Regions from separate parts of the Microcoleus pseudofavosus SVA1_A4 genome, predicted to be linked through region 4. Evidence: riboswitches for the same ligand, from Rfam matches in the RefSeq annotation. Region 4 holds a riboswitch; each other region holds the start of a gene.
What was found. Region 4 has a riboswitch for cobalamin ahead of metE (5-methyltetrahydropteroyltriglutamate--homocysteine S-methyltransferase). Riboswitches for the same ligand answer to the same signal wherever they lie in the genome.

Region 1 (3,116 bases), on a different contig from region 4:
TCGTGTTCGTGTTCCTCCTCAGTGTCGTGGTGACTCGGGCGAGACTCCAAATCATCCTCAACCGCCGCATTAAATCCCAATACCACATCTGGGTTAATTTCGCCACCTTTGCAGGGAACAATTTTCACACTCGGACGCAACTCTTGCTGCAACCAGCTTTGGACTTTCTGGTGAGTTTCCGCATCCACGCGATCGACCTTCGTTAAAAGTACCATATCGGCACAGGCTAACTGGTCTTCAAACAATTCCTCGATCGGAGTTTCGTGATCTAAACTAGAATCAGCCTGCCGCTGTGCCATCAAAGCATCGATATCGCCCACAAAAGTACCGCTAGCAACCGCTTCGCAATCGACAACAGCAACCACACCATCTACCGTCGCACCGGTGCGAATTTCCGGCCAGCGAAAAGCTTGAATCAAAGGTTTAGGAAGTGCGAGGCCAGAAGTCTCAATTAAGATACAATCAATTTGTTCTCTACGCTTCAACAATTCCTGCATAGTCGGCAAGAATTCCTCTTGAACAGTGCAGCAAAGACAACCATTTGTTAGTTCTACAATATTGTTGCTGACATTTTCTTCTTCGTCGCAAACTTGGCAATCGCGCAGCAGTTCTCCGTCGATACCAATTTCCCCAAATTCGTTAACCAGAACAGCAATGCGGCGGCCTTGATTGTTTTGCAATAAGTGGCGAATTAAGGTAGTTTTGCCGCTGCCGAGAAAGCCGGTAATGACTGTAACAGGAATTTTGTGCATTGATAATTTTGTGCTTATTTGGTGGTGGGATATCTCGTTCCCAGGCCCAGCCTGGGAATGCCGATCTAGAGGCTCTGCCTCGCTGAAATAAAGGAGCGCTTTTAATACGAGGCATAGCCTCTGCGTATGCGTTACCAGGCCGATATCGTAGGTGACAACTTAATACTGAAACCTACAATAAAAGTCGCTTTTAGGCGAAGTCTAGATCCCCCTAAATCCCCCTTAAGAAGGGGGACTTTGAGAATATTTCTTGTCCCCCCCTTATTAAGGGGGGTTAGGGGGGATCTAGATTTCAATAAAAACAATAGAGACGATCGGTTTGACGTTAAGTTGTCACCACTGGGCAAAGCCTGGAAGGAAAAAGCTTAATTTCCCAGCGGTGGAATCTTTGCTAAAATGCCTTTTTTCAGAGCTTGAGGACGCTCAGACCAAGGCAACAAACCGTCCGATTTAGCATAGTATTGACCCGCGCATTCGAGTACAGCTTCCGCACTTTGCGGTTCATTTGCAGGCAAATCGCCAAACAGATAAGTGTACTTCCCAACAGCAGCAAAAGACACCGCACAAGAGTGACTGCAAGCACTCATGCACTCAACTTCCCGAATGTCAAACTCATCGCAAAATTCCCAATCTTTAGCGAGTTGCGACAAGTCTTCCATAAATTGTTGACCGCCGCTTTTGCCTTCGCGCTTGCCGTTTTTCCAAACACTAGCGCAAGCAGTGCAAACAAACAGACTGTGCTTGGTGGTGCGTACAGCCGTGTTAATTCCATCCATCATCCGTACCTCGCAGATGCGTTCAAAAGTGAGTTAGATATCGGCGGGCATTCTGACTTGAGAAACCACAAGGGTTTCATTACAGTTGCGGGACAGCGCCGGACTTGCACCGAACTTTCCCCGTTTCCTCTAACGGCTGCTCCCCGCTAGAACCGATCGCGAAATCACATCATACCGCACTTGCCGCCTTTTTTCAAAAAAGTTATGTTGGTAAGAGCGATCCATCCCAAAAAAAATAACTCTTTGTGGAACAGGCATCTTGCCTGTTGCTGACAGGATCAAAACCCATCAAAAAAAAATAACTCTTTGTGGAACAGGCATCTTGCCTGTTGCTGACAGGATAGAAACCCATCAAAAAAAAATAACTCTTTGTGTAACAGGCATCTTGCCTGTTAATGACGGGCTAGAAGCCCCTCCCACAAGAACATTACTACAAACTATATGAACGCCTTCCCCGATTTTTCCACTGACGGCTATCAGATTGAAAAAGAACTCGGACACAACAGTCTCGGCGGCCGAGTTACATACTTAGCGAAAAATACGAATACTCAAAAATTAGTTGTAATTAAGCAATTTCAATTTGCTCAATTAGGTGCTAGCTGGGCAGAATACGAAGCTTACGAACAAGAAATTAAAGTTTTGCAAAAGTTGGATTTCCCAGGCATTCCCCGCTATCTCGATTCTTTTCAAACTGACAGCGGTTTCTGCATGGTGCAGGAATACAAAAATGCCGAATCTGCTGTCGCCCGGACTTTTTCGCCGCCGGATATCAAGCAAATTGCGATCGCCACTTTAGAAATTATAGCTTACCTGCAATCCCAAAAACCGCCCGTAATCCACCGCGACATCAAACCAGAAAACTTGTTAATAGATGAGGAACTCAATGTTTATTTAGTAGACTTCGGTTTTGCTCGGCTAGGAGGTGGAAATATCGCGGCTAGCAGCGTCGTCAAAGGCACGATGGGATTCATGCCACCGGAACAAATGTTCAACCGAGAATTAACCAAAGGCTCGGATCTTTACGGCTTGGGGATAACGCTGATTTGTTTGTTAACTGGGACAAAATCTGCGGATGTCGGTAATTTAATTGATGCTAATTATGGCATTCATTTTCGGCATTTAGTACCGCCGTTGCAGCAAGGTTGGATGAATTGGCTGGAAAGGATGGTAGCGCCGAGATTGCAAGACAGATATCCATCGGCGGCTGATGCTTTAGCTTCACTAGAATCTTTGGATGTTAGGCGTTTACCTAAAGTGAGAATTGAGCGCGATCGCATTCAATTCACAGCTACTGAATATGGAGAAATCTTAACACAAACTATTGCAATTAGCAACCCAATTCCCCACACAATGCTTTGTGGCAGGTGGGAAGTCGCGCCGCATCCGAACGATCCGCCCCACACGCCCTACGACCACTCTTGGATCTCCTTTGAACCGCAGGCATTTGAAAGCAATGATATCGAGTGCAAAATCGCAGTCGATACGAGCAAATTGCTGGCAATTCAAACTTACAACCGCCAAATCATCTTGCGCGCAAATTCTGAACCCGAAACTCATACAATAGAATTGCAAGTCACAACAGCATCCC
Region 2 (3,116 bases), on a different contig from region 4:
ATCGCTCTTAGTTTTGATAAACCACAAACCGAATTTATTTTCTGCAAAAACCCTTGTGTTCTGTTCGATAATTTCTTTCACTTGTTGCTGCGACAATATTTTGCTATCGCATAGATATCTCCTCACATAAAAATTAGTAAACATTCCGTGGAGCGTGTTGAGGTCGCTCTCTACAATCGGTTTCAAAACCACTCTCGGAGTTTCAAGTATCATGCGGATTATTTTTCTCAGGTTCAATAACGATCGCACCTATCAATATTAGTCCAGGACGCACGGGTGGTCATAAACCGGGTTTTTCGACAATACTTAGTTATCGCGCACAGATAAGGTAAAAAACCCGGTTTATGCAGGTTTTGCGTAAGTCTAATTAACAAACAGCGCTAAACCACCGCAATCACTGGATAGTTGTAACTTTCCTTGACTACCAAACCATCTTTCCAATAGCCGATCGAGATTTGGTTGCTTTTGGAATCAATGATTTGACCTTCAACTTTAACGCTATAATCATTGTACCAATTGGAAATTACCACAAAATCATAATCTTTGTCGGCTGAAACAGCGATGTCTTGACTAATTAATTTTGATTCTCGAAACTCAACTAACATTTGTTGAAAAAAGATTTCTCTTCCTTGGCGGCAGTTTTCTTTACCGTTAGTAATCGTACCGTCGCCTTCAATCATCACAGTGTCATCCGAGTAGTAGTTTTCCAAAGCTACTGAGGTTTGGAATGTCTCAACAAGGTGATTGATATCTGCGAGCTTGATTTGCAATTCTTCAATTGTCATAAATAACGCGATCGCAGGTTTTATAGCCGAAGTTAGAAGTCAAGCACTCTTAGAGTGATTTTGACGGAGACTATAGATTATAAAAAATTATTCGGGAATCAGCAAGATCGTAAAACGAACTTCCCCCCTAACAGGCGAGCTCGCCCGGAGATTTGTTAAGAAACTCGATCGTTCTGGTTTATGCCGATCGACTTGTGATACATTTCTGAAACCTGAAAGCGGGAAAGTCCGGTGCAATTCCGGCGCTGTGCCGCAACTGTCAAAGTCAGAATGCCGATTTCAGGATGTTTACTTTAGATTCCCTGCGTCGCACGGGGAGGAGTTTGTTTGTTAAGTTTGAGTGAATTACCGACTTGTCCGGGCTTATTTTGCGGTTCCCGCGCCCGAGACGGAATATTATCGAGGATGCGGATTCCGGGGGGAATTTTAAATGTACCGCAGTGTCGGGCGATCGCAGATTTAGTCGATCGATACAGTAGCGGCTGTTTGCAAGTAACAAATCGCGCTAATTTGCAAATCCGAGACTTAAACTCGGCAATTTCTGCTGAAGTTTGGCACGATTTGCAAGAATTGGGAATAGCATCTCGCTGCGTTGAAATTGACCCGATTCGCAATATTATGGCAAGCCCGACAGCCGGGATCGATCGCCAGCAGTTACTCGATATTCGCCCGCTAGTTAAAGCTTGGGATAATTACCTGCAAACGCATCCCGAATTGTCAGAAATTTCGCCTAAATTCAGTGTTGGTTTTGACGGCGGGGAATCAGTTTCAATCCGCGCTATTCGCAACGATATTTTATTAGCAGCAGAAAGGCGATATGCCGATTCAGAAAGCGTGTTTCGGCTGTATTTAAACGGCGATACAGGGATTACAATTCAAGAATCGCAATGTATTTCAGTATTGGCAGCCCTCGCTAACACATATCTTGAATACACCAAAAATCGAGATCGAATTGAGGGAAAAAAACCGCGTTTGCGCCACCTGCTAGCAGATTGGGGTGTGGAAAAATATCTCGAACAAATACAGCATAATTTACCGTTTGTATGGCAGCTAAGTTCGATCGCTCCGTCTGAAAGGTCGATCGCCCATCACCAACACCTCGGCATTCACCCCCAACAACAATCCGGTTTCTCATACATCGGAATAGCACTGCCGCTAAGCAGGCTAAAATCGCAGCAATTGCGAGATTTGGCAAATTTAGCCCAAAACTTCGGTCGAGGCACTCTGAGGCTCACACCTTGGCAAAATCTGTTGATTTCTGACATCCCCAACTCCCGGATTTGCGAACTCGAAAAGTCGATCGCCCGCTTGGAATTGCACTCATCCGCAACCAATCTAGACTCGTGCTTAGTTGCTTGTGCCGGTAGCAGCGGCTGTGCTTCCGCGATGACAGACACTCAAAGTCACGCCCTAGCAATGGTGAGAGATTTATCGCAAAAAATGCAGATCGATCGCCCAATCAACATTCATTTCAGCGGTTGCGAAAAATCCTGCGCCCAGCATTCTCCAATTGATATAACGTTGGTGGGAATTCAGATAAAACAAGGAAATGAGACGATCGCAGGTTATGACATTTACGCAGGTACAACAGACTCGCCTTTTGGGCGGCAAATTTTCCGGGCGGTGAGTGTGGCAGAGATATCGAGTTCTATGAACAAGTTGCTGCAAATATATCAGCGATGGCGATCGCCCGACGAATCATTAGGCGAATTTGTAGATCGAAGTGCGATCGACCAATTGCAGCAGTTGCTTAGCCTCAAAAAACAAAATCACAAGTGAATTCCTCTCTCGATCTTTCTTCCTTCGCGCCCTTAGCGCCTTCGCGGTTCATTCAAAAAAAATCCAGTTTTAAATAATGCTTGATTATATTAAAGACGGAACAGAAATCTACACCAAATCCTTCGCCACAATTCGAGCCGAAGCCAATTTGTCAACCTTACCGCCCGACTTAGAATCCGTCGCAGTGCGCCTGATCCACAGTTGCGGCATGACAGATATTGTCGCAGATTTAGCAGCTTCCCCCGGTGCAGCCACCGCAGGGCGCAACGCCCTCGCCGCCGGCGCACCAATCCTGTGCGATTCCCGCATGGTAGCCGAAGGCATCACCCGCAAACGTCTCCCCGCCGACAATGCGGTAATTTGCACCCTCTGGCATCCCGAAGTCCCAGAATTGGCGCTACAAATCGGAAATACTCGATCGGCCGCAGCCCTTGATTTGTGGCTAAAGGATTTGGAAGGTGCGGTTGTGGCAATTGGAAATGCCCCGACTGCTTTGTTCCGACTGCTGGAAATGTTAGATGATGGAGTCCCGAAACCAAGTTTAATTCTGGG
Region 3 (3,116 bases), on a different contig from region 4:
TCGAAAAATCAAAAATAAAGGCAATGCTATTTTATCCGGTTTAGCTGCGTAGCAGCTTATTCACACATTCCTGGACGCAGAAACCGGGTTTTTTCCATAAAATCCTCCGTTGAGCGCGATCGGGCTCGGCTGAAAAACCCGGTTTCTGAGCGTCTAGAGTCTGTCAGTCTGGTGCTCTTGATTGCCATCAGGTCAGATGATCGGGATCTATCCCCAACTCCCGCAATCGCTGAGCTAGTCGATCGGAACGTTCAGCTAGTCGATCGGCGCGCTGGGATTCCTGTTGGGCGCGCTGCGATTCCTGTTGGGCGCGCTGGGATTCCTGTTGGGCGCGCTGCGATTCCTGTTGGGCGCGCTGCGCTGATTCTTTCACCTGTTCTTCAGGTGTCAGATAACGTTTTCCCTCGGCATCGTACCAATACAACCACTCCCTTGCTACCCCAGAATAATTTCCCCTTTCACAACCAATTCCTAAACCAATCTCTGGCATCCAAACTGGATTTCCTGACTGTAACTCGTACTTTCCATTGACTAACTTGTGTACTTCCAAATGAGGTTTACGACGGCGGCGGGAAGAATAAATGACGTAATAAAGTACGCCTAAAGCTTGATAAGTCTCTAATTTTGTGCTGTATTCCTTGCGATAAGTTGGGGAAACAACTTCTAGCACGAACAGCGGCATGACATTTTCATCCCACACCACGTAACTGGGGCGCAATTCTTCGTCGTAAAATCGTTCTACTCCTAAACTTAAGAAAGCATCTGGGACAATGGGCGGTTCGTCAGGGTGATGGTAAATACCCATATCTATCCCAAAAAACCAGTCCATGCGTTCTGCCCAAAGTATGAGCAATATTGCTTTTAGCAACCCTGGTATTAGTTCTTGCAGTTCGTTATCCACAGGCGTTTCATCCGAGTCTGGTAGTTCATCGGCGGAGGGCAAGTTCCTCGGCAAGTTGTACTGTAACATTGCGGCTTTCCTCAAAACTTACTAAGATTATAACCTTGATTTGTTTGGTTATATTTTTGTGTTTTGTTAAGATTTTAATGAACCGCGAAGACGCGAAGGACGCGAAGGAAGAAAAGGAATAGAAGGAAGAAGATAGGTAATCTTGACTTACTTACTTAATCTGAAATAATTTTTGTAAAATATCCGCTGAGACTTACGCGATCGACTATACTAAGGCTAACAATTCGGTTCTAATGGGGAGCAGCCATTAGAGGAAACGGGGAAAGTTCGGTGCAAGTCCGGCGCTGTCCCGCAACTGTAATGAAGGTGATGTCGCTTTCTGAGTCAGGATGCCCGCCGATGTGTTGGTTTATATTGTCTCATCTGCGAGGTTCAGCGTGAAGGCCGGAAATCGGAAATTGGTCAGCTTGGGATTGATGGCTGGCTTGAGTTGTTATATTGTCCTGGGCTCGGCAACGCCCGCCGCAGCTATGCACATTTCGGAAGGTTTTTTGCCGGTGCAATGGGCTGCGTTTTGGTGGATGGTGGCGTTGCCTTTTTTTGCCTTTGGGTTGCGATCGATTACTCGCATTACAAAAGAACACCCGGAACTTAAACTATTGCTTGCTTTGGCGGGTGCGTTTACTTTTGTGCTTTCTGCTTTAAAAATTCCCTCGGTAACGGGCAGTTGTTCTCACCCGACGGGTACGGGTTTGGGTGCGATTTTGTTCGGCCCTTCGGTGATGGCTGTACTCGGCGCTTTAGTTCTGCTGTTTCAAACGTTACTGTTAGCGCATGGTGGCTTGACAACGCTGGGAGCGAATATGTTTTCGATGGCGATTGTCGGCCCGTTTGCTGCGTATTTTATCTATCATTTGCTGTTGCGAACTGGTAGCCAGCGGGCGGCAATTTTTTGTGCGGCAGCTTTGGCAGATTTACTGACTTATGTGACGACTTCGATTCAATTAGCGTTAGCTTTTCCCGCAGCAAGCGGCGGCTTTATGGCTTCGTTTCTCAAGTTTGCTGGTATCTTTGCTATCACTCAAGTACCCCTGGCTATTAGTGAGGGATTGCTGACTGTATTAGTCTGGAATTGGCTGCATTCTTACGGGAAGCCGGAGTTAGAAACTTTGAAATTATTGAGACAGGAGTCATAAGCCGTGAATCAAAAACCTACAAAAAATCACCAATCTACTTCGCGGCAAAATTGGCTGTTGGCTGGCGCTGTGATTGTTCTGGCCGCGTTTCCTCTCGTTTTTGTGCGGGGTGAATATGGCGGTGCCGATGACCAAGCTAAGAAAGCAATTACGGAAATTCAACCGGGTTATAAACCTTGGTTCAATCACTTGTTTGAGCCGGCTAGCGGAGAAATTTCAAGTCTATTGTTTGCGTCTCAAGCGGCGATGGGGGCTGGCGTAGTTGGGTACGTCATTGGGTTGTATAAAGGCCGAGCGCAATCTCGGCAGCAGTCCGATCGTAAATCGTCGGAATGAACCATCAGATTGATAGTCTGGCTTATACAAATCGCTTGCGCGGGTTGCCGCCAGCTCACAAGTTATCATTTGCGATCGCCCTTTTAATTCTGTCTCTAGTTTCTGGGGCGATCGTCCAATTGTCGATCGCCCTTTGGTTAGCAGTCTGGATCGTCATCTATGCGGGCATTCCGGGGAAACTGTATTTGCGGTTGCTGTCGCTACCGTTGATGTTTTTGCTGACGAGTTTGCCTGCTTTGGCTATCGGTGCGGTTGCGGGCGATCGTATCCAGGAAATTCAGTGGGATATTTGGCAAGGTTGGGGGATTAGCACCGGCACTTTTTATCTGTATGTGAGCCGCACTGGGGTATATCAAGTGAGCTTGCTATTTGCCCGCGCCTTCGCATCGACAAGCTGTATGTATTTCATCCTCTTGACGGTTCCCTTTACAGAAGTCTTGCAAATTCTCAGACAATTACGCTGTCCAGAGTTAGTCACAGAACTGCTATTACTAATGTATCGGTTTATTTTTAGCTTATTGGCGATCGCCGATGAACTTTGGATTGCACAAAACTCGCGCTGCGGCTATCGCACTTGGAAGCTGGGAATGCACAGTTTAAGCATTTTAATCGGGCAATTGCTTCAGCGAACTTTGGAAAACTACCGTCAAGTATCGCTGAGTTTAGCGTCGCGC
Region 4 (3,116 bases):
TTTTATACCGTACTCGCAGTTGTCGCACTTCTGATGTTTGAGGAAATGAGCCGATCGTTGTGGTGGGAAAAATGGGCAGAGAAATCTGTTTTGACAGCCGCAAACCGTAGGATAATTCCCGTAGAAAGTCATTTGTCGTAATGCTTTTCATTCGCGACTGCACGGCAGGATTGGCTGGACTAAATTGCTCGAATTTTGTCCAGGCATCGGTAATCTTGGCGCGCTCGCTCTCAGTTTCTTCTCCTGCTAAACTGCGTGCCAAAAACTTTACCGCTTGCAGTTTTTGTTCTGCAAAACTAAACACATTGCGGAGAGGTTCTGGCAACTTTGTTTCCCGTTTGGCATCGTAGGGAACAAACTGCAATGATGCCGACGGCTGAATGACGATATTAGGCGTAATTCTCTGAATGTCTTGCAGCACTGCAGCAATTGTTCTGGACGGATTTGCCAGATGTTGCGGGCATCCACAATGCCAACGCCCAGATGCTTATCTGGGGGAAATCCATATTGCTTGAGTAAATCTAAATTGCGTCCGCGAGTGAAGTCTAAACTAATCGCGGTAACAGGCAATGCCATCACCCAAGAATAAGCTTCACCCAAGTCATCAAAGTAAGTGACAAGATGCAGCGGTAAATCGACTTTAGCAAAGGCTTGATAAGCAGTTTGATAGTGTGTTTTGAAGTTGTTTGCATCTCCCAGAACTAAGGCAGGTTCATGTATCTGCACTTCGGCAACCCCAAGGGCTTTTAATTGCGTCAAGAGTTCGATGTAGCGCGGCAGCAATTGCGCTAGAGAATCGTCCATTGCGCCATCTAACCGACTCAACCGCAGTAGGGTACAGGGGCCAAGAACGATCGGCACTGCCCGCTCCCCTAACGTCGCTTTTGCCCGCTGCACCGTCTCCAGAAAATCGCTGAAATCTGCTGGTTGCAGTTGGGTTGGAATTTCAGGCACGAGGTAGTGATAGTTGCTATCAAACCATTTGGTCATCTCTAGGGCCGGAATTCCTTCTTTGCCCCGTGCCATTGCAAAGTATCGATCGAGTCCTGATAACCCCTGAAAGCGTTTGGGAATTAGACCTAAACGAATTGTCCAGTCAAGCACACAATCGTAGAGTGTGGTATCGCCTGCACCGATGCGATCGATGCCTGTCTGTAGCTGTGTTTTCCAGTTTTCTATTTCTACAGTTTGAACAGTAGACAGTAAAGTATCTGCCTCTAATTTGCCACTCCAAAAACCTTCCAAAGCTTTCTTAATTTCACGGTTTTTACCAATGCGGGGATATCCAAGAGTTGCCGTTAAAATTGACATAATTGCTCCTAAGTTGGGGTTGTCAATTGATTCATCAGTCCATAGAAACTCTGTCGGAAACCAAGAGGTATCCGATGCCGAATTTCCGACAGCAATGCCATTAGATTGCAGGGCGCATCAAAGGCAAAACCATCTGAATTTCCAACAAAGCTATAAAAAAGCTGTTAGAAATTACAGCAGGCAAATGCCCAGCAAGATTCCTTGCATCTGAAACTAGATAATGCTGTTCATGCTAGTTTTTCAAACTTGCTATCTCGCCCTAGAAACCAATTCCAGCACAGGTTTCTCACAGGTTAAGGGGGATAATCGCCGATCGCGCAGCGTCTCTGAAAGAGAATCGAATTGAAAACAAAATGCTGAATACATCCGTACCTCGCAGATGGGTTAAATGAAACGATACAATCGGCGGGCATCCTGACTAAGAAACGATTGTACGCTTCATCACAGTTGCGGGACAGCGCCGGGTTCGCACCGGACTTTCCCCGTTTCCTCTAGTGGGTGATCTCCACCAGAACCGATTACTTCTGACAATACCACATTTCCGAAAATTTGCAACCCCCTCAGACAAATAGGGCGATCGCCTTGTGAACAAGCCTTTCAATTAAAAATCATTTAATGTCAACTAAAAGACTCATCCAAAATGCTGACTAACACAACATCAGGATTTTTATTGGTTCGATTAGGACCCTTAACCAAATCAAACCAGGAGATAAAATATCCTATGATTAAAATCCTTTTTTTGCTCCATAATGCACTGTTTTAAATTGGACGCGATCGCTGTCAGGATTATATAGACTAACGGTAAATCACAATCTACCTCTTTAATGAACCGCGAAGAAGATACAGCCTATTAAAAAAGGCGATGTTATTAAAATAGAACCGGGAGTTAAACACCAGGCAATCGAAGGTGAGACTCCTTTGGAAATTCTTGTGATTGAATTCCCTCCTGCCATAGGTGACTGTTATATAGTAAAGGAATAGCTCAAAAAAAGAGAGATCGCCCTTCGATCGGTATTTCTTTAAATTTCTATTTTCGCGATCGCCTCACAAAAATAAAGAGCGATAGCGATCGCCTGAGCGATCGCTCGTTGTGTCCGAGAACTGTTTAAGGAGTTGCGCGCGCGAGCAACAGATGAAGATTAACGATCTCGCCACCGCATAAACAATGACCCGCAGGATTAGTGGGCCTGCGAGTCATTAATTTAATAGTAAAATTGCTACAGTGAAGAGAAGGTAATGTCATTGCTGACAATGCGTAACGCCTAAATCTGACAATTGCATTTAACCAAATCGTCCGCTAATGTACTCTTCGGTTTCTTTAGTTTGGGGAGAACGGAAAATTTGTTCAGTGGTGCCAAACTCCACTAATTTGCCCCGTCGTTTGCCTTTATCGTCCGTTTCTGTATTGAAAAATGCCGTCGCATCTGCGATTCTTGACGCTTGCTGCATATTGTGAGTCACCGTAATAATTGTGTATCGTTCCTTAAGTTCTAAGCACAATTCTTCGACCTGTCGGGTAGAAATGGGGTCGAGAGCAGAGCAAGGTTCATCCATCAACAAGACATCGGGCTTCATGGCGATCGCGCGGGCAATACAGAGCCGTTGTTGTTGTCCCCCGGATAACGCCGTTCCTTTCTCTTGCAGTTTATCCTTGACCTCATTCCAGATAGCTGCTTGTCTGAGGGAAGATTCCACTAATTCATCCAGATTTCCTTGATAACCGTTGGTTCTGGGGGCATAGGCAATATTTTCATAAATGCTCTTGGGAAAAGGATTCGGTCTTTGAAACACCATTCCCACCTGTC

Region 1: linked by a shared signal. The riboswitch ahead of QUA02_RS30695 (DUF1636 family protein) and the one ahead of metE (5-methyltetrahydropteroyltriglutamate--homocysteine S-methyltransferase) in region 4 are both predicted to bind cobalamin.
Region 2: linked by a shared signal. The riboswitch ahead of cobG (precorrin-3B synthase) and the one ahead of metE (5-methyltetrahydropteroyltriglutamate--homocysteine S-methyltransferase) in region 4 are both predicted to bind cobalamin.
Region 3: linked by a shared signal. The riboswitch ahead of QUA02_RS27895 (energy-coupling factor ABC transporter permease) and the one ahead of metE (5-methyltetrahydropteroyltriglutamate--homocysteine S-methyltransferase) in region 4 are both predicted to bind cobalamin.

Annotation. Positions count from the first base shown of each region.
Region 1 is NZ_JAUBPE010000111.1:4,847-7,962, reverse strand. It holds gene cobW (cobalamin biosynthesis protein CobW) at 1-752, opposite strand, end outside; gene QUA02_RS30695 (DUF1636 family protein) at 1,118-1,531, opposite strand; cobalamin riboswitch at 1,554-1,700, opposite strand; gene QUA02_RS30690 (serine/threonine protein kinase) at 1,970-3,116, shown strand, end outside.
Region 2 is NZ_JAUBPE010000040.1:3,261-6,376, reverse strand. It holds gene QUA02_RS18135 (GNAT family N-acetyltransferase) at 1-213, opposite strand, end outside; gene QUA02_RS18130 (hypothetical protein) at 381-785, opposite strand; adenosylcobalamin-variant (AdoCbl-variant) riboswitch at 990-1,069, shown strand; gene cobG (precorrin-3B synthase) at 1,113-2,564, shown strand; gene QUA02_RS18120 (precorrin-8X methylmutase) at 2,641-3,116, shown strand, end outside.
Region 3 is NZ_JAUBPE010000086.1:17-3,132, forward strand. It holds gene QUA02_RS27890 (Uma2 family endonuclease) at 188-970, opposite strand; cobalamin riboswitch at 1,179-1,325, shown strand; gene QUA02_RS27895 (energy-coupling factor ABC transporter permease) at 1,387-2,106, shown strand; gene QUA02_RS27900 (energy-coupling factor ABC transporter substrate-binding protein) at 2,110-2,442, shown strand; gene cbiQ (cobalt ECF transporter T component CbiQ) at 2,439-3,116, shown strand, end outside.
Region 4 is NZ_JAUBPE010000003.1:192,900-196,015, forward strand. It holds partial or broken gene metE (5-methyltetrahydropteroyltriglutamate--homocysteine S-methyltransferase) at 1-1,311, opposite strand, end outside; cobalamin riboswitch at 1,699-1,845, opposite strand; gene pstB (phosphate ABC transporter ATP-binding protein PstB) at 2,593-3,116, opposite strand, start outside.